Regions from separate parts of the Janthinobacterium breve genome, predicted to be linked through region 2. Evidence: predicted binding sites of a transcription regulator. Region 2 holds the regulator's gene; each other region holds the start of a gene.
What was found. The regulator FliA, encoded in region 2, starts transcription of late flagellar genes. The targets are predictions, from matches to a motif close to CTAAAGTTTNNNNNNNNNNNGCCGNTA.
Positions count from the first base shown of each region.

Region 1: the regulator FliA is predicted to act here: its motif matches at 1,416-1,442, upstream of ACQ4W0_RS03705 (flagellar protein FliT).
Region 3: the regulator FliA is predicted to act here: its motif matches at 2,108-2,134, upstream of ACQ4W0_RS04065 (DUF5610 domain-containing protein).
Region 4: the regulator FliA is predicted to act here: its motif matches at 1,847-1,873, upstream of ACQ4W0_RS18690 (FlxA-like family protein).

Region 1 is NZ_JBNYXY010000002.1:192,363-196,571, forward strand. Features, by position in the region: gene ACQ4W0_RS03700 (M13 family metallopeptidase) at 1-1,276, opposite strand, end outside; gene ACQ4W0_RS03705 (flagellar protein FliT) at 1,486-1,782, shown strand; gene ACQ4W0_RS03710 (type IV pilus assembly protein FimV) at 2,202-3,314, opposite strand; gene fumC (class II fumarate hydratase) at 3,487-4,209, shown strand, end outside.
Region 2 is NZ_JBNYXY010000003.1:189,133-193,341, forward strand. Features, by position in the region: gene ACQ4W0_RS06270 (translation initiation factor Sui1) at 1-75, opposite strand, end outside; gene motD (flagellar motor protein MotD) at 126-914, opposite strand; gene ACQ4W0_RS06280 (flagellar motor protein) at 920-1,666, opposite strand; gene ACQ4W0_RS06285 (RNA polymerase sigma factor FliA) at 1,648-2,379, opposite strand; gene ACQ4W0_RS06290 (MinD/ParA family ATP-binding protein) at 2,424-3,287, opposite strand; gene flhF (flagellar biosynthesis GTPase FlhF) at 3,280-4,209, opposite strand, start outside.
Region 3 is NZ_JBNYXY010000002.1:264,676-268,884, reverse strand. Features, by position in the region: gene pyrF (orotidine-5'-phosphate decarboxylase) at 1-542, shown strand, start outside; gene sbcB (exodeoxyribonuclease I) at 611-2,059, opposite strand; gene ACQ4W0_RS04065 (DUF5610 domain-containing protein) at 2,206-2,820, shown strand; gene ACQ4W0_RS04060 (GGDEF domain-containing protein) at 2,822-3,787, opposite strand; gene ACQ4W0_RS04055 (HPF/RaiA family ribosome-associated protein) at 4,050-4,209, opposite strand, start outside.
Region 4 is NZ_JBNYXY010000009.1:72,483-76,691, forward strand. Features, by position in the region: gene dcd (dCTP deaminase) at 1-471, shown strand, start outside; gene ACQ4W0_RS18685 (PrpF domain-containing protein) at 513-1,736, opposite strand; gene ACQ4W0_RS18690 (FlxA-like family protein) at 1,904-2,254, shown strand; gene ACQ4W0_RS18695 (sensor histidine kinase) at 2,296-3,813, opposite strand; gene ACQ4W0_RS18700 (response regulator transcription factor) at 3,816-4,209, opposite strand, start outside.

The DNA of each region.
Region 1 (4,209 bases), on a different contig from region 2:
CCTGCGCCTGCGCCTTGGTGGCCGGCGCCATCCAGTCCAGCTTGTCGATGCGGCGCGAGAAGGCGGCGACGATATTCGTCACCATGTCCTGCACGCGGGCTTTCGATTCCGGCGGGAAATAGCGCTCCACGTACAGCTTGCCGACGGCGTCGCTCAGGGCCGCGTTCGTCGCGGCCAGCGCCCGCTTGCTGCGCAGCGACTGCTGCGGCGTGCCGCTCAGGGCGCTGCCATAGAAGGCGAAGCGCTGGTCGGCGGCCGCCTTCGGCAAGGTGGTGCTGAAATGGTTGATCGCGTGGAAAGCCAGGAAATCCTTCCAGGTGGCCAACGGCACGCTCGCCACCAGCGCGGCGCTGCCCGTCATGGCCGTCGGGTGCCAGACGATGAAATCTGTCTGATTGCCCAACCCTGCCGCCTGGAAGTAGGCTTTCCAGTCCAGGCCTGGCGCCTTGCTGGCGAAGTCGGCGGCGCGCCACGCGTTGTTGCCCTTGGCGACATCGGCCGAATCCTCGCGGCTGCCGTGACTGGCGGCAATCTGCTGCTCCAGCGCAAACACGCGGGCGGCACGGGCCGGCGCATCGCTGTAGCCGGCTTGCTGGAGCATGGCGGCGATATGCGCCTGGTAGCCCGTGCGCAAGCCCTGCATGCGCGCGCTGTCGCTCTGGTAGAAGGCGCGGTCGGGCAAGCCCAGCCCGCCCTGCAGCAGATAGGCCACATTGCGCGTGGTGTCGTTCAAGTCTTGCGCCACCCACAGGCCGAACAGGTTTTCCGTATAAAAATTGGTGGCGTTGAGCGGGTCGACATCGGCGCGCAAGCTCTCGCCCAGCGCGCGTGCCAGCCCTGCCTGGTCGTGGATGCCATTGATCTTTGTCAACAAGGGCTTGATCGGCGCCCAGCCTTTCGCTTCGATAGCCCCTTCATCCATCCAGGAACGGTAAAAATCGCTGACTTGGCGCGCTGCCGCATCCTTCTGTGCCGCCGCCGCCAGGCCTTCGACGAGGCCGATGATGCGCTCGTTGGTCGCGTTGGCAAGCATGGCGAAGGAACCCCAGCTGCTGCGGTCGGCGGGGATCTCCGTGCCGCGCAGCCATTCGCCATTCACGTAGTCATAGAAGTCGTCGCCGGGCAAGGCCGTGGCGGCAGCGGGGACAGGGGTGCTGGCGGCCGCTGGCTGGCCATGCGCCTGGGCCGGTACATAGACCAGGGTGGCGCCGGCCAGGGCGAGGGCGATGGCAGCCTGGACTGGCGTCCGGGACCAGGAAAAACGCAAACCGTGCATGGCGATCCTTTCGATGAAAATAAGCAAAATCATAGCCTGAAATCATACCTTTTTCGCATGCGGAACAACGGCTCGGCGGGAGATTCCGGCTGCCAGCCAAAACCATCCAAATTATTTTCACTTTTTTTTCAAAAACACCCTCAAGTTTCGGATCAGCACGCCGTTAATCTAGACAAGCGGTAATCCATTCACTAGTTACGGGTGTGCTCATGACCTCCAACGACGTTCTCTCGATGTATGAAAATATTGCAGGAATGACCAATAAAATGGTTGTGGCCGCACGTTCGAGCGACTGGGATGGCTTGGATACCCTGGAAAACCAGTGCGCCAGCGCCGCCAGCACGACTATGACGGGCAGCGTACCTGCCCTGGCCGGCGCCTCGCGCCTGCGCAAGATCGATTTGCTCAAGCAAATCCTGGCCAATGACCGCGAAATCCGCGCCATCACGGAACCGTGGATGACGCAGCTGTCGAATGCCATGCCAGGATCACGCGCCCACATGTAAGTCAATCAGCAAGCCTGCTGCGCCAGAAACAGCACCCGCGGGTGCTTTTTTTACGTCTGCCGCCGCGCCAGGGAGGGCGGCATCTGCGGCGCTCGGGAAGTAAGGAAGGGAATTTGGAAGGCGAACCCCAGGTATCTCCTGGCGCCGCCTCGCTGCCGGTTGCATCCGGCGTTCGCGAGCACATCGTCGGCATCGCAAACCGCTTCCAGACCCAGGCGTTTATGCAACGCTACACCTGTTTGCCGCGCCACACTATCATTGGTGACTGCGCCAGGCTGGGACTGTTTTGTCGTAGAGCAAGTCCACTGAATTAATCATATCACCATCTTTGAAAAATAGGCAACACGATAGACAGGCAATTTCTGTCTTTTTTGAATATCTTTTTTTATATCAAATCTTGGCGCGGCCTTGCCGCATCATTAACGCGAGAACGGCTCCGGTTCCGGCTCGGCCGCCGCCTCCAGCGCTTCCGTCAGCACCGGCACCTCCTTCTTCTTGCGGCGGAATGGCTTGCGCAGCAAGACCCAGTATTTCGACGGCGCGCCCGGCCCCGCAGCTTGCTTGCGCTTGCGCACGACATACACGATAAGCGCCGTCAGCAGCAGGAAGATCAGCGTGCCAACACCCAGCCACAGCAAGCCGTTGCCGCCCGCTTTCGTTTCCTTGTCAGCCGCTGGCGCCCCATGCAGGGGCTTGGGCTTGACATGCGGCGCTTGCGCCACGGCAGGCAGAACGGCAGCGCTCGCAGCGGCGGGTATTGCCAGCGCCTTTTGCAAGACGCCGATCTTGCCTTCCAATTCGCCGAGCTTTTCATTCAGAGCCACGTTTTTCTGGTCCAGCGCCACGCACGCTTCCGCCTGCCCTGCATCCGCCTGCGGCGCGCAAGCGGCCACGGGCACCATGGCGCGGCGCAACGGCGGCGGGCGCAGCACGGGGGCAGCCGGCATGGGCGCGGCGGGCGGCGGCACAAACACGCGCGCCGGGCGCACCAGGCCCTCGGCGCGCGCGCGGGCCGCCAGCGCGGCGGCATCGGGCGGCGCTGTGGCGGGCACAGCGCGCGGCTGCAGCACAGGCACGGGCGCCGGAATGGCTGGCCTGGCTGGCGCACTGGCGGCGACGGCTGCGGGCGGTGCGGGCGTCAGCCACAGCGTACCGAGGCGCACGATGGCGCCACTGCCATTGCCCAATAATAAATACAAATGCACATGACTGGCCTGGATCGCTTGCCGGGTGGCCACGCGCACATAGTGCCGGCCAGCCCGCTCCAGCGGACTGATCGTCAAGGTCTGCAGGGCCGGGTCCATGCCGATGCCGCCGCCCCGGTACACATCGGGCGAGGCCAGGCGCACCATCACGCCATTGGCTTCCTCGGGCGCCAGGGCCGTCAGTTCAATCTCGGCCAGCAAGGGCTGACCCACGTGCGACAGCACCGCCATCTCGCCCAGTTCGGCCGCACCCGCCACGGGCGACAAGGGCAGGCTGGCGGCGGCGCACGCGATCAGGGACCAACGGGAAACAATGCTGCTTTGCATGGACTAATCGCTTTGATAACAAGATAAATAATGGGAACTCGCCTGTCTTTAACGGCAGGAAATCGCAAAAATATAGATGGGCCATGGCAAAAATGATGCAATACAGCATCATCCTGTGCCTTTTTGACGTCTGGAGTACACTCATTCCACCTCCATCGATGAAAGGGATGCCATGAGTAGCAGAATCGAACGCGACAGTTTCGGCCCGATCGACGTACCCGCCGACCGGCTTTGGGGAGCGCAAACGCAGCGCTCGCTTGAGCACTTCCATATCTCCACGGAAAAGATGCCGCCCGAACTGATCGCCGCCCTGGCCACCGTCAAGCGCGCGGCCGCCCACGTCAACCTGGACTTGGGATTGCTGGATGGCAAGAAAGCCATCGCCATCACGCAGGCGGCCGACGAAGTGCTAGCCGGCAAGCATGACGCAGAATTCCCGCTAGCCGTCTGGCAGACGGGCTCTGGCACGCAAAGCAATATGAACATGAATGAAGTGCTGGCCAACCGTGGCTCCGAACTGATCGGCGGCTTGCGCGGCGCCGAGCGCCTGCTGCACCCGAACGACGACGTCAACCTGGGCCAGTCCTCGAACGACATCTTCCCCACCGCCATCCATGTGGCGGCCGCCCTGGCCGTCGCCAACACGGTATTGCCGCCGCTGCGCCAGCTGCGCGCCACGCTCGACGCCAAAGCCACGGAGTTTGCCGACATCGTCAAGATCGGCCGCACGCATTTGCAGGATGCCACACCCTTGACCCTGGGCCAGGAATTTTCCGGCTATGTGGCGCAGCTGGACTTTGCCGAGCACATCATCACGGCATCGTTGCCGCCGCTGCGGCAACTGGCCGCCGGGGGCACGGCCGTGGGCACGGGCTTGAATGCCCACGTGGAATTT
Region 2 (4,209 bases):
CGGCTGGCGGCATGCGGGACACATGCGGCCCGTTTCGGTGGAATACACAAGACCGCCCAGGGAACTGCTTTTCATGATCGAGAGATAAAAAGGGAGAAGGCCGCGATTGTACCAAGCGCCGGGGTTCAGTTGGCAGGTGCAGGTGCCGGCGCCACAGGCGCCGTCGGCACTTCCGTCACCGTTTCCGGGATGCCGGACAAAATCGTCACAGCGACCCTGCGGTTGCGCGCGCGCCCTTCCGGCGTGGCGTTCGGCGCCACGGGGATGTTGTCGGCATGGCCCACGGCCGTCAGACGCGACGCTTGCACGCCGCTGGCGATGAACAGGCGCACCACGGCGCTGGCGCGCGCGGCAGACAATTCCCAGTTCGAGGCAAAGGTCGAATTGCTGATCGGCTGGACATCCGTATGCCCTTCCACCTGCACATCGTGCGTGTCATCCTTGAGCAGCACGGCCACGGCGCGCAAGGCCTGGTCCGACTCCGTCGTCAGCCCTGCCGCGCCCGGGTCGAACAGCACACTGGCGTTGATTTCCACGCTCACACCGCGGCTCGTCTGCGTGACCCGCACTTTTCCTTCCTTGACCAGCGGCGCCAGGGTGGACGTCAGGTCCTGCGCCAGGCGCGTCATGTGTTCGCGCTCGCGGCGGATGGCTTCCGTGCGGCGTTTCAGGGCAGGATTGGGCAGCGGGATGGCCTGCGGCGCTTCCATGATGATGGGTGGCGCGCCCTTTTCCAGGCTGAAGGCCTGGCCGATGGCGCTCTGGAAGACGCGGTACTTGCCCTCGTTGACTTGCGAAATCGCATACATGACGACGAAAAAGGCGAACAGCAAAGTGATGAAGTCGGCATACGAGATCAGCCAGCGGTCCTGGTTGTCCGGTTCCTCGTCATACTTCCTGCGCGCGCGCCGCATCATGCTCAGTGCTCGTGCAGCAAGCTGGCCACGCGCTCTTCGATGATGCGCGTGTGGTCGCCCGTGGCGATGTCGTACAGCACGGCGGCCGTGATTTCATACTGCAGCACGCGGCGCGAGACGATGGCCTTGAGTTTGTTCGCCACCGGCAGGAACAACAGATTGGCCAGGCCCACGCCGTAAATCGTCGAGACAAAGGCCACGGCGATGCCGCTACCTAATTTACTCGGGTCGGTGAGGTTTTCCATGACGTGGATCAGGCCCAGCACGGCGCCCAAAATACCGATGGTGGGCGAATAGCCGGCCGCCGATTCCCACACCTTGACGGCCTGGCGCTCGGCCATTTCATAGGCGGAGATTTCCACGTCGAGCAGCTGGCGCAGCTTGTCGGGAGCGATGCCGTCGACGATCATGCGCAAGCCCTTGGCGTTGAAGCGGTCGGCCGTGTTTTCCATCAGGCGCTCCAGCGCCAGCGGGCCGTCGCGGCGCGCCGTCAAACTCCATTGTCCGATGTCGCGCGCCAGTGCGGCGCGCGTGTCGGCCGGCGGCAGGAAGACCCAGCGCAGCATTTCCAGGCCGCGCACGAAGGTGCGCAGCCGCGTTTGCAGCAGCACGGCGCCGAAGGTGCCGACGATGACGATGGCAAAGGCGGCCGGCTGCAGCAGGGAGGCCATCTTGCCGCCTTCCAGTGCCTGGCCGACCAGAAGGCCCGCCAGCGCCAGCGCCAGCCCGATTACGCTGGACCAGTCCACGCCTGCTCCCTCAAGGTTGCGCGCAGGCGCGCGACGGCCTGGGTATGCAGCTGCGAGACGCGCGATTCGGAGACGCCCATCACCGCGCCGATCTCCTTCAGGTTCAGCTCTTCTTCGTAATACAGGCCCATGAGTATTTTCTCGCGTGGCGGCAGCGCGTCGATGGCATCGATCACGGATTGCCGGAAATCGGTATCGAGCAGGGATCGCAAGGGGTCGCTGTCCTCGTCCACGCAATGGCGGTCGAGGAAGCTGTCATTGCCGTCCGGGTCATGAAAGTCTTCGTAGTACAGCAACTGGTGGCCGCCGCCGTCGCCCAGCATTTCCTGGTAGTCGGGCAGCGACATTTTCAGCAATTTCGCCACTTCCGACTCCGTCGGCGGGTGGCCCAGGCGCTGCTGCAGAGTGCTCATCGCCTCTTCGATCTTGCGCATGTTCTGGCGCATGCTGCGCGGCAGCCAGTCGCTGGTGCGCAATTCGTCGAGCATGGCGCCGCGGATGCGCAGCACGGCGTACGTCTCGAACTGCGCGCCATGCGTCTCTTCATAGCGGGTAATGGCGTCGAGCAGGCCGATCATGCCGGCCTGGATCAGGTCATCGACCTCGACCGAAGGCGGCAATTTCGCCTTCATATGGTGCGCCAGACGCTTCACCAGCGGAATGTGCTCCGTCAGCAAATAGTCCTTGTTCGATTTCCCTTTGACCGTGTACATAGGCTGCTTATTGTTTTAACTGCTATCGTGTGCTGATGATGGAATCAGGCGCTGAATTGGTGCAAGCTCCCCGTCTGGTACAAGGTGCCACCGAGCACCGGCGCCGCCGAACGGACCAGCCGCTCGGCCAGTCCGCGAAACGCCACCGAGGCTCCCGCCAGCGGAAAGGCATCGACCACGCTGCGGCCCAGACGCGCCGCGCGGTGCAGATACTCATCGGCAGGCACCGACCCCATCGAAGTCAGTTTCACGGCCAGGTAGCGGCTCGCCGCTTGCGCCATATTATCGTATACCACTTTTGCCTCGGATTCGGAAGCGCCGGTGACCAGAATGCCAAACGGACGGCGTCCCAGTTCCTGGCTCAGGCGCTTGATCAGGCAGTACGCGGCCTTGATCGAGGTGGCGCTGGTCGACACTTGCACCACGATGTCGGACGAGGCCATGAGCGGCACGGGGAAGCAATCGCCCGCGTCGGCCACGACGCCGTCGACCAGCACGATGCCGCTCTGGCGCGCCAGCACTTCGAAAGTCTTGCCCAGGCGGCGCAGTTCTTCCTCGCCCGCATAGTCCATGCTGTCCATCAGGTGGTTGCGCGCGCCCAGGCTGGCCACGCCAAAGCCTTGCGGCACCTGGTGGACGACCTGGTTCAAGGCGCACTGCTGGCGCGCCACGTCGCGCAGGCTGGCGCCGTGCGCCAGTCCCAGGCGGGCAGCCACGCCATCGCCGCCGCCACTGGCGTCGAGCAGCAGCACGTCATTGCCGCCGTAGGCCAGCGAGGCGCCCAGGTTGACCAGCATGGCGCCCTTGTCATCTTGCGGTGTGGCCGATAGAAATGTCATCACGCGCGGCTGCGGGCCGGCCAGCATGCGGCGCAAGCCCTCGGCCTGGTCGAAATCGAAATTAGCCAAGGTGCACCCCGCGCGCTTCATTGTTGCGGGCGGCCGCCTGCGCCATCAGCAGCGGCAGTTCGTCATCGGAAAACTGCGTCGCCGCCGCATCGCGCTTGAGCTTGAAGGCGCGGTCGATCAGGTAGCCGCGGTCGGCCAGGTACAGGTCTTCCGGCACGCGCTGGCCGTTCGACACATAAAACAGGTTCAGCTTCTGGCGGATCACCACGTCGAGCACATTGCCGATCGAGGCCGCTTCATCGAGCTTGGTCATGATGCAGCCGGCCAGGCCGCTGCCCTGGTAGGCGCGCACCACTTCATTGAGGGTTTCCTGCGTCGCCGTGGAATTCAGGCACAGCAGGCGTTTCACATCGGCGCCGGCGCCCGACAGCATGGCCACCTGCTCCGTCACCATCTGGTCGCGCTGGCTCACGCCCACCGTATCGATCAGCACCGTATGCTTGTTTTTCAATTCCTTCAGGGCGATGCGCAAGTCCGCTTCATCCTTCACCGAGTGCACCATCACGCCGAGGATCTTGCCGTAGATGCGCAGCTGTTCATGCGCGCCGATACGGTAGGCATCGGTGGTGATCAGGGCCAGCTTTTCCGGGCCATGGCGCATCACGCAGCGGGCCGCCAGCTTGGCCGTGCTGGTGGTCTTGCCGACACCGGTAGGGCCCACCAGGGCAAACACGCCGCCCTGCTCCAGCATGGCGTCTTCATTGGCCACCGTATTCAGGTTACGGCTGAGGACGGTCTTGATCCAGCGCATGCTTTGCGCGCCATCGAGGCCGGCGGGCAGCTTGTCGATCAGGTAGCGCGCCAGGCTGGCCGAAAAACCGGCGGCCAGCATTTCGCGCAGCACCACGGCTTTTTGCGGCTCGCGCTGCTGCGTCGAGCCCCACGAGATTTCCGCCAGCTGGGTTTCCATCATGCCACGCAT
Region 3 (4,209 bases), on a different contig from region 2:
AACGGGGCGATATCGGCGCCACGGCCACGCAATACGCGCGCGAAGCGTTCGAGCGCTACGGCGCCGACGCCGTCACCGTGAATCCGTATATGGGCGAGGATTCGCTCGACCCCTACCTGGCGTGGCAAGACCGCGGCGTGATCATCCTGTGCCGCACCTCGAATCCGGGTGGCTCCGACCTGCAATTCCTCGACACGGACGGCGTGCCCCTGTACCAGCGCGTGGCGCGCCTGGTGGCCGAGAAATGGAACAAGAACGGCCAGTGCGCGCTCGTCGTCGGCGCCACCTTCCCTGAAGAGCTGGCGCAAGTGCGCGCCATCGTCGGCGACATGCCGCTGCTGGTGCCCGGCATCGGCGCCCAGGGCGGTGACATCGCCGCTACCGTCGGCGCGGGCCAGACGGCCAACGGCATGGGCATGATGATCAGCTCTTCGCGCGCCATCATTTACGCCACGCCGCAAGCGGGCGAAGATTTCGCCGATGCGGCGCGCCGCGTGGCGATCGAAACGCGCGATGCGATCAATGCGCACCGTTCTGTATAAAAAACCCAACACCTTAAATGCTGGGGTCAGACGGGGACGCCGAGTCCCGTCGGGTCTGACCCCGGATTTTAGTCGCGCTGCGGGGCGACGATCTCCGCGTAATCGTAGAGCTCGCCCAATATCTCTTCCCCTCGTTCATCCACTGATTCCGACAGCACGTCGATTTCTGTAAACAGCATCTCGATGGTGCGGGCGCCGCCGTCGCCGTCGAACAGGCGGGCGGCGCGGTGCTGTTCCCAGCGCAGGTTTTCTGCTTCGCTCAGGGTTTGCGGAAAATTGCGGGCGCGGTAGCGGAACAGCAATTCCTGCAAGCGCTCATCGGCAAACGAGGGACGGGCCGTGGCCAGCTTGGCCGGCGTTTCCCGGCGCAGCGATTCGAGCAGGCGGCGGTCGTCGTTGCTGACGAAGCCGTTGTACAAATCTTCATCCACATCCAGCGGGATATGCGCGCCCGGGCGCTGGAACACTTCGGCCCAGATGGCATCCATGTTCGGCGCCGTGGCGGCCAGCTGGGCGTTGACTTTCGCGGCGTCCATGTCGATGCCCCACTGCGCGGCCATGGCGGGCGACAGGGTTTTCAGATTGCCGACCAGCATGGGCGACTTGTTCAGGTGCACGCTTTTCACGGGCAGGCGCGTCATGCCTTCCGGCATGGCCTCCTTGCGCGTGAACAAACGCGTGCGGATGGTGTCCGCGTCCAGGCTGAACAGTTCGCGTGGATCGTAGGCGCAATCCCAGACGAGGATTTCATTCTTGTTGCTCGGGTGCGTGGCCAGCGGCCAGACGACGCCCAGGCAGCCCCGTTCGGCGGGGAACATGCCGGACACGTGCAGGAAAGGCAGGCGCTCGCTGGCCGCCAGGTGCATGCCCATCTCGCTGGCGACCCTGTCCTTCTTGTGCAGCGCCAGGCAGAATTCGAACAGTTTCGGCTGTTTTTCGCGGATCAGGCGCGCCAGGGCGATGGTGGCGCGCACGTCGGACAGCGCATCGTGCGCCGCTTCGTGGACCAGGCCATTGGCCTTGCTCAAGTGTTCCAGTTTAAAACTGGTCTGGCCATCGTCGCGCTTCGGCCATTGAATGCCTTCCGGGCGCAGCGCGTGCGTCATGCGCACCACGTCGAGGATGTCCCAGCGGCCGCAATGGTTTTTCCATTCGCGCGCATACGGGTCGATCAGGTTGCGCCAGAACAGGAAACGCGTGACTTCATCGTCGAAACGGATGGTGTTGTAGCCCACGCCGATGGTGCCCGGTTCCGAAAAGGCCGCTTCGATGGTGGCGGCGAACTGGTGTTCGGGCACGCCCAGCTGCAAGCACTGCTGCGGCGTGATGCCCGTGATCAGGCATGATTGCGGATCTGGCAGGAAATCATTGGCAGGCTGGCAATACAGCATGATGGGCTCGCCGATCTCCTTGAGTTCGGCATCCGTGCGGATGGCGGCGAACTGGGCCGGGCGGTCGCGGCGCGGCTGGGCGCCAAAGGTTTCGTAGTCGTGCCAAAGAAAGGTCTGCTTAGTCATTGATGGTCGTTACTTGATTGGTTATCCGGGCCGGTAAAAGCGCCACTGCTACAGTTTTCTGAAAACCTGCCGATACTACACGAGAGGATGGTCATCATTGCGTTTCCCGCATGGTGGCATATATTGCCCGTTCAAGGAGGCCTATCGTGTCAATTCCCATCGCCGCAAGCGGCAATTCCACCCCTTCCGTGACTTCCGTCAGTACGGGCGTTGCCGGCAAGGACGATAAAGTACAGCAAAAGGACGGTGTCAATACTGAAATGAGCGTGAATGACCGCAGCAAGCTGCAATTGAACGCTTCCATCATGCAGGCCTCGCTGAACGTCTCGATCGGTTCCGAGAACGAGCCGCTGGCGCTGCTGTACAAGACGGCCATCACGAATATCAATGAAGCGCTGAAGGGCCAGTACGGCGAGGACGCGATCCAGAACGCCGCCTCGCAGGACAATAGCGCCGAAGCGACGGCGAGCCGCATTGTATCGCTGTCGACGGGTTTTCTTGACGCTTACAAGAAACAGAATCCCGGCATGGACGACGATACGGCCCTGACCAAGTTCATGGACACCATCAGCGGCGGCATGGAAAAAGGCTTCAAGGAAGCGCGCGACATCCTGGGCGGCTTGAAAGTGCTGAATGGCGATATCGCCGGCAATATCGACAAGACGTATGAACTGGTGCAGAAGGGCTATGCGGATTTCGTCGCCGCGCACAGCAGCAAGAAGGACGATGCCGCCAAGCCGGCTGACAGCAAGGCTGCCTGAGCTACAGCATGACCCTGTTGCGGCCGCTGGCCTTGGCGCGGTACAGCGCCGCATCGGCCGCCGCGATCAGCGCTTCGTCGTCCTGTTCGGCCGCCAGGCTGGCCACGCCGAAGGAACCCGTGATGTGCGGCAACGCGCTGCGCATGTCGGCGAAAATGACGGCTTGCTGCATGCGCTCGCACAAGCGCTCGGCGACCCGCAGGGCCACGTTTTCGCTGGTGTCGGGCAAGATCACCATCATTTCCTCGCCACCATAGCGCACGGCAAAATCCGTGGGCCGCAGGGCTGCTCCCAGCACTTGCGCGGCGATGCGCAGTGCCTGGTCGCCCGCCTGGTGGCCGTGGGTGTCGTTGAAACGCTTGAAATGGTCGAGGTCTATCATCACCAGCGACAGCGGCGAACTGCTGGCGTGGGCCGTGATGATCATGTTTGGCAGTAAATCGGTGAGCCAGGCGCGGTTGTACAAGCCCGTCAGGCTGTCGACCATCGATAGCTGGCGGTAGAATTCGCCCAGTTTCTGGCGCCGGCGCAGCAGGGCATTGGCGGCGCGGATGCGGAAGGACAGCAGTCGCAGCAGGTTGCGTGCCAGGCCGTTCGATTGCTCGATCAATTCCCAGACGACGGCCGCATCGATTACCAGCAAGTCGGTTTCTTCCAGGGCGGATATGGCGGCCAGGTTGCTCGCTTCATCGAGTACCGATTGTTCGCCCACGCTTTCGCCGGGCAAGACCTTGCTGACGGTGCCGTCATCCATGCCCGTGTGGGTGTCGGCGGCCACGGCCAGCGAGCCGCGCAGGACGATGTACAGGCTGGTGCCCTGGGTGTCGGCAATGGCTTCGCCCGCTTCCAGGCGCATGACGGGGCAGGGCGCCAGCATGGCGGCCGTCTGGCTGTCCGCAGCATCGCTAAATAGCTGTAAATCGCCGATGTTGCAGCCTGAAGCACCGAAGTTGCCGATCTGTTCCACAATCATACTTTCAAAAAGCCGGCGCGCGCGAGCAGTGGGCCGGTATCTTCATGATAGCGTAAAGCGGCCTAGACCGTAACGGCAAAAGCTTGCCTGATGTCACTTACTGTGGGAAATACGACAATTATTTCATTCTCGCCTACATGCGCTGGAATGCTGATGCTTTTGGCGTTGTGGTTGCCGCGCGCGAAAGGCGGGCCGCATGTGCAAAGGCAGCCTTGAACGGCTGCCTTGGTCTCTGGCGAATGTTGCAGTGGGGGAATTACTCGGCGGTTTCTTCCGCTTCGGCCGTATCGATCACGGCATTCTTGCCGCTGGCGTGGCGCTTGCTGTCTTGCAGGCGGCCCAGGGCACTATCGATGGCGCGTTTCAGTTTGTCGGTGGCGCCGGCAACGGATTGATGCACGGTGGCGTTCTGTTCG
Region 4 (4,209 bases), on a different contig from region 2:
CGCATCGTTTCCTACGGTACCTCCAGCTATGGCTATGACATCCGCTGTGCCGACGAGTTCAAGTTGTTCACCAACATCAACACCACCATCGTCGATCCCAAGGATTTTGACGCGAATAACTTCGTCGATGTGTCGGGCAAGGGCTATTGCATCATCCCGCCGAACTCGTTCGCGCTGGCCCGCACGGTCGAGTATTTCCGCATTCCCCGCAATGTATTGACGATTTGCCTGGGCAAGAGCACCTATGCGCGCTGCGGCATCATCGTCAACGTCACCCCGTTCGAACCGGAATGGGAAGGCTTTGTGACCCTGGAGTTTTCGAATACGACACCGTTGCCGGCGAAAATCTACGCCAATGAAGGCGTGGCGCAAGTGTTGTTCTTCGAATCCGATGAAGTGTGCGAAACCTCGTACAAGGACCGTGGCGGCAAATACCAGGGCCAGGTTGGCGTGACCCTGCCCAAGACCTGATTGCCTTGAAGGGCGGGGCACCAGCCCTGCCTGGTCTTGCTTTAAAACTGCTTCAGCAGCCACGCTTTCAGTGCGGCTGACGGCTGGTACAGGGGAACATGGCCGCGCAGCAAGATTTGCGTGCTGCGCCGGTAGGCCGCGCTGTCGATGGCGATGGCGTCTCCTGCCTGGCGCGCCACGATGGTGGTGTCCAGGATGCCGGCCGGGTTTTCTATGCCGATGTCAATCTCTGCCTCATCCCGCCCGACAGGTGGCACGCCGCGCGCCAGCGCATGCGCCACCGTGCCCGGTATCAAGCAAGCCGCCGCCAGGCAGCAGCCGCCCGAGACGGCCAGCGAGGCGTGGCCCGCCTGTGGCGTAAAGTAACGTACCGCAATATTTCCCTCTCCCGCTGCAGGCCCCACGATACAGAACTTGGGGATGGTTTCGCTGCGCTCCAGTTCTTCCAATGTCATCAACTCGCCATCGCGCCGCCGCAAGCCCATCAGCAGGCCCGCCGCGCGCCACACCTGGCGGATGGCTTGCATGAAAGCCGTGTCCGCCTCCAGTTCCCGTATTGCTTCCTGCGCCGTCTTGCCGAACTGGCTCGCTGGCGCGATGACCATGGGCACGGCCACGTCCACGCACGAGACGTCGTAGCCGTGCACCGTGTCTTGCGCCTTGCCTGTCGGCAATAATTTCCCCGTCTTGGCGCCGGCGGGGTGCTGCAGGAACAGGTCGACGCGGGGGAAGCTGCCGGGCACGCCGGGAATGCCGGTGGCTGTAAAGCTGCCATCGAGTTCGCGCGCCATGCGCGAGGTGGTGATGACGCCCGTGTTGGTGTTGCGGATATCGATATCGTGCGCGCCGATGGCCAGCGCCTCGATCACGCCGCTGTCCAGGCCCCACAGTTGCAGGGCGGACGACATATTGCCGCAGTTCACGCTCCAGTCGATATCGCCGTGCTCGCCGGCCAGCTGCGCCAGGGTGCTGACCATGCGCGGCTGGCCCGCATGCTGTTCCACCTCAACCAGGAAGACTTTATTGCTGGTGGGAGCGCCGCGTCCCAGGCCCGTGATCTGGCGGTTGCCCGGCAGCCGGCCGGACTGGGGCACGCCCATCAGGTGGCGCAGCAATTCCTCGCGCAGCGTTTGCTCGGCCGGCACGCCGGCCGCGTGCAAGACCAGGCCAGTCGACGTGCCGCCGCGCATGTGGTGGACAGGAAACTCGATCACGCCGCAGCGCTGGCGGGGCACGAGGTCGGGCAGGGCGGGCAGCAGAGGCATGGCGATCCGATCAGGGTCTGGCAGGGGAAGCGTCAGTGTGCCAGTTTTTTGTGCCGAGAAGCAAGAGTGTGTGCCGGCGGAGGTCTTTACCTGTCTTTACACCCGCAGCACTACATCCGCGCCCATGCCTGCCGTTAACCTTGGTATCGACACATTCGGGAGGCATCATGGTAGCGGCAATCGGTTCAGGCAGCGCAGTCGGCACAGTCGGCGCGGCCGGTAGCGCCAGTTCGGGCAGCAGTTCGCAGATCGCGGCGCTGCAAAAGCAGATCACGGCGGTGCAAAAGCAATTGACGGAATCGCAGAAGGGCACGCAGACGGACGCGTCGCAAAAGCTGCAACAGCAGCTGGCGCAGCAAATCCAGGCCTTGCAGGCGCAAATTGCTCAGTTGCAAGCGGCAGCCGCGCAACAGGTGGCGCAACAAGATACGCAGACGGCCAGCAGCGCCGATACGGCGACGAGTCCGGCCAAATCAAGCTCGTCCACCCTGGGCAGCATCATCGATACGCAGGCGTAACAAGGTCCCCGGCAATACCCGCCGCCAGGCTCACCGACAGGTCAGCCTGGCGTTTTGACGGGCAGCAGCATTTCCACGCACAGCCCGCCACCGCTGCGCAAGCTGGCCCCGATGCGCCCGCCGTGGGCACTGATGACGTGCTGGGCAATGGCCAGGCCCAGGCCATGGCCGTCCGTGCTGTGCTGGGTATGGCTGGCGCGGAAGAACGGCTGGAAAATGCTGGCCAGGTCGGCGCTGGCAACGCCAGGCCCCCGGTCTTGCACGGCGATGCGCAGCAGATCCTGCTTGCCATCATGCAGGCGCGACAAAGTCACTTCCACCGTGCCGCCATCGGGGCTGTGCTTGACGGCATTGCGCACCACGTTTTCCACGGCGCGCGCCAGCAGTTCCGGCCGGCCCGTGACAGCGGCGTCGGCGACGACCGCGTCGCCCGCCAGCGCTATGCCCACCTGGCGCGCCTTCGCTTCGTAGCGGGCGTCTTCCATAATGTCGTGCAACAGGTCGGCGATGCCGACGTCTTCGCTGAGGGGCGAGCCGGCGCCCGCTTCCAGCCGCGACAGGGTCAGCAGTTCGCCGATCAGCTTATCCATGCGTTCGCTTTCGCGCTCGATGCGCTGCATCGAGGCGTCCATCTTGTCCGGCTGCTGGTGCGCCAGGCCGATGGCTGCCTGCAAGCGCGCCAATGGCGAGCGCAGTTCGTGCGACACATCATGCAGCAAGCGCGTCTGGCTATCCATGAGGCTGCGCAAACGGCCTGTCATGCGGTCGAAATCGCGGCCCAGGTCCGTCAATTCATCGCCGCGCTTGCCGCTGGCGTGAAAACGGGGCGCCAGGTCGCCGTGCGAGGCGGCCTCGAACGCTTGCCGCAAGTCGCGGATGGGGCGCGCAAAATACCAGGCCAGCAAGAAGGAGAACAGCAGGCTGGCGGCGATGGCGGCGGCCAGGGGGATGAAGGTGCGGTAGGGGCTGTCCATGCGCGGTCCGGGTGGCATGCCACCCATGCCACCCATCTCGCGCGACGGGCCGCGCTGGTAGTCGGGGCGCGGCTGCTGCGTGCCGGGCGCTTCGGCACGCGGGCCGCCCATGGCGCGCGGGCCGCTCAGGGTGACGGCGTTGAGCGTGTCGCGCGCGGCGCCCGCCTCGGCAGTGCGAAAGCGGACGGACGAGGGCAGGAACAGCAGGTAGTGCGTGCCGTCGCTGCCGCTGACCTCGCGCACCACGGCATGGGGCGAGCCTTGCGCCAGCAGCGCGCGCGCCTTGCCGAGTATGGCCGGATGGACCTTGCGTCCCATCAATTCTTGCCCTTGGGCATCGACGGCAAACACGCGCATGCGTTCCATCTTGCCGAGAAACTGCTGCAAGGCCTTGCTGCCGCCCGCTTCCAGCGTGGCGCTGGCCGCTTCGATGGCCATCTGCGCGGGCGGGCTGGTGTCGATGTCGAGGGCCCGCTCCTGCTGCGCGGCCCGGTTTTTCAGCCAGAAGGTGCCGCCGATGCCGATGGTGGCCGTTACTTGCGCTAGCATGATGCACAGAAAAAACTTCCAGAACAGACGGCCCACGCTTACTCCTTGATCAGCTGGTAGCCGAGACGGTACACGGTTTGCAGGCAGGAACGGCCGTCGGCCAGGCTGCCCAGCTTGCGGCGCAGGCTGCTCAAGTGCACGTCGATATTGCGGTCGAAGCGCGCCATGGGCCGGCCCAGGCCCAGTTCGGACAATTGATTCTTGCTCACAGGCTTGCCTGCATGGCGCACCAGCACTTCCAGCAGGTTGAATTCCGTGCTCGTCAGCTCCAGGTGCGCGCCGGCCCAGGCGGCGCGGCGCTGTTCGGGCCACATCGTCAACTGCCCCACGGCCAGCGGCGCCAGACCCGAACTGTCGTGCGGCGCCGCTTGCGAACGGCGCAGGATGGCGCGGATGCGCGCCGTCAGCTCGCGCGGCGTGCACGGCTTGGTC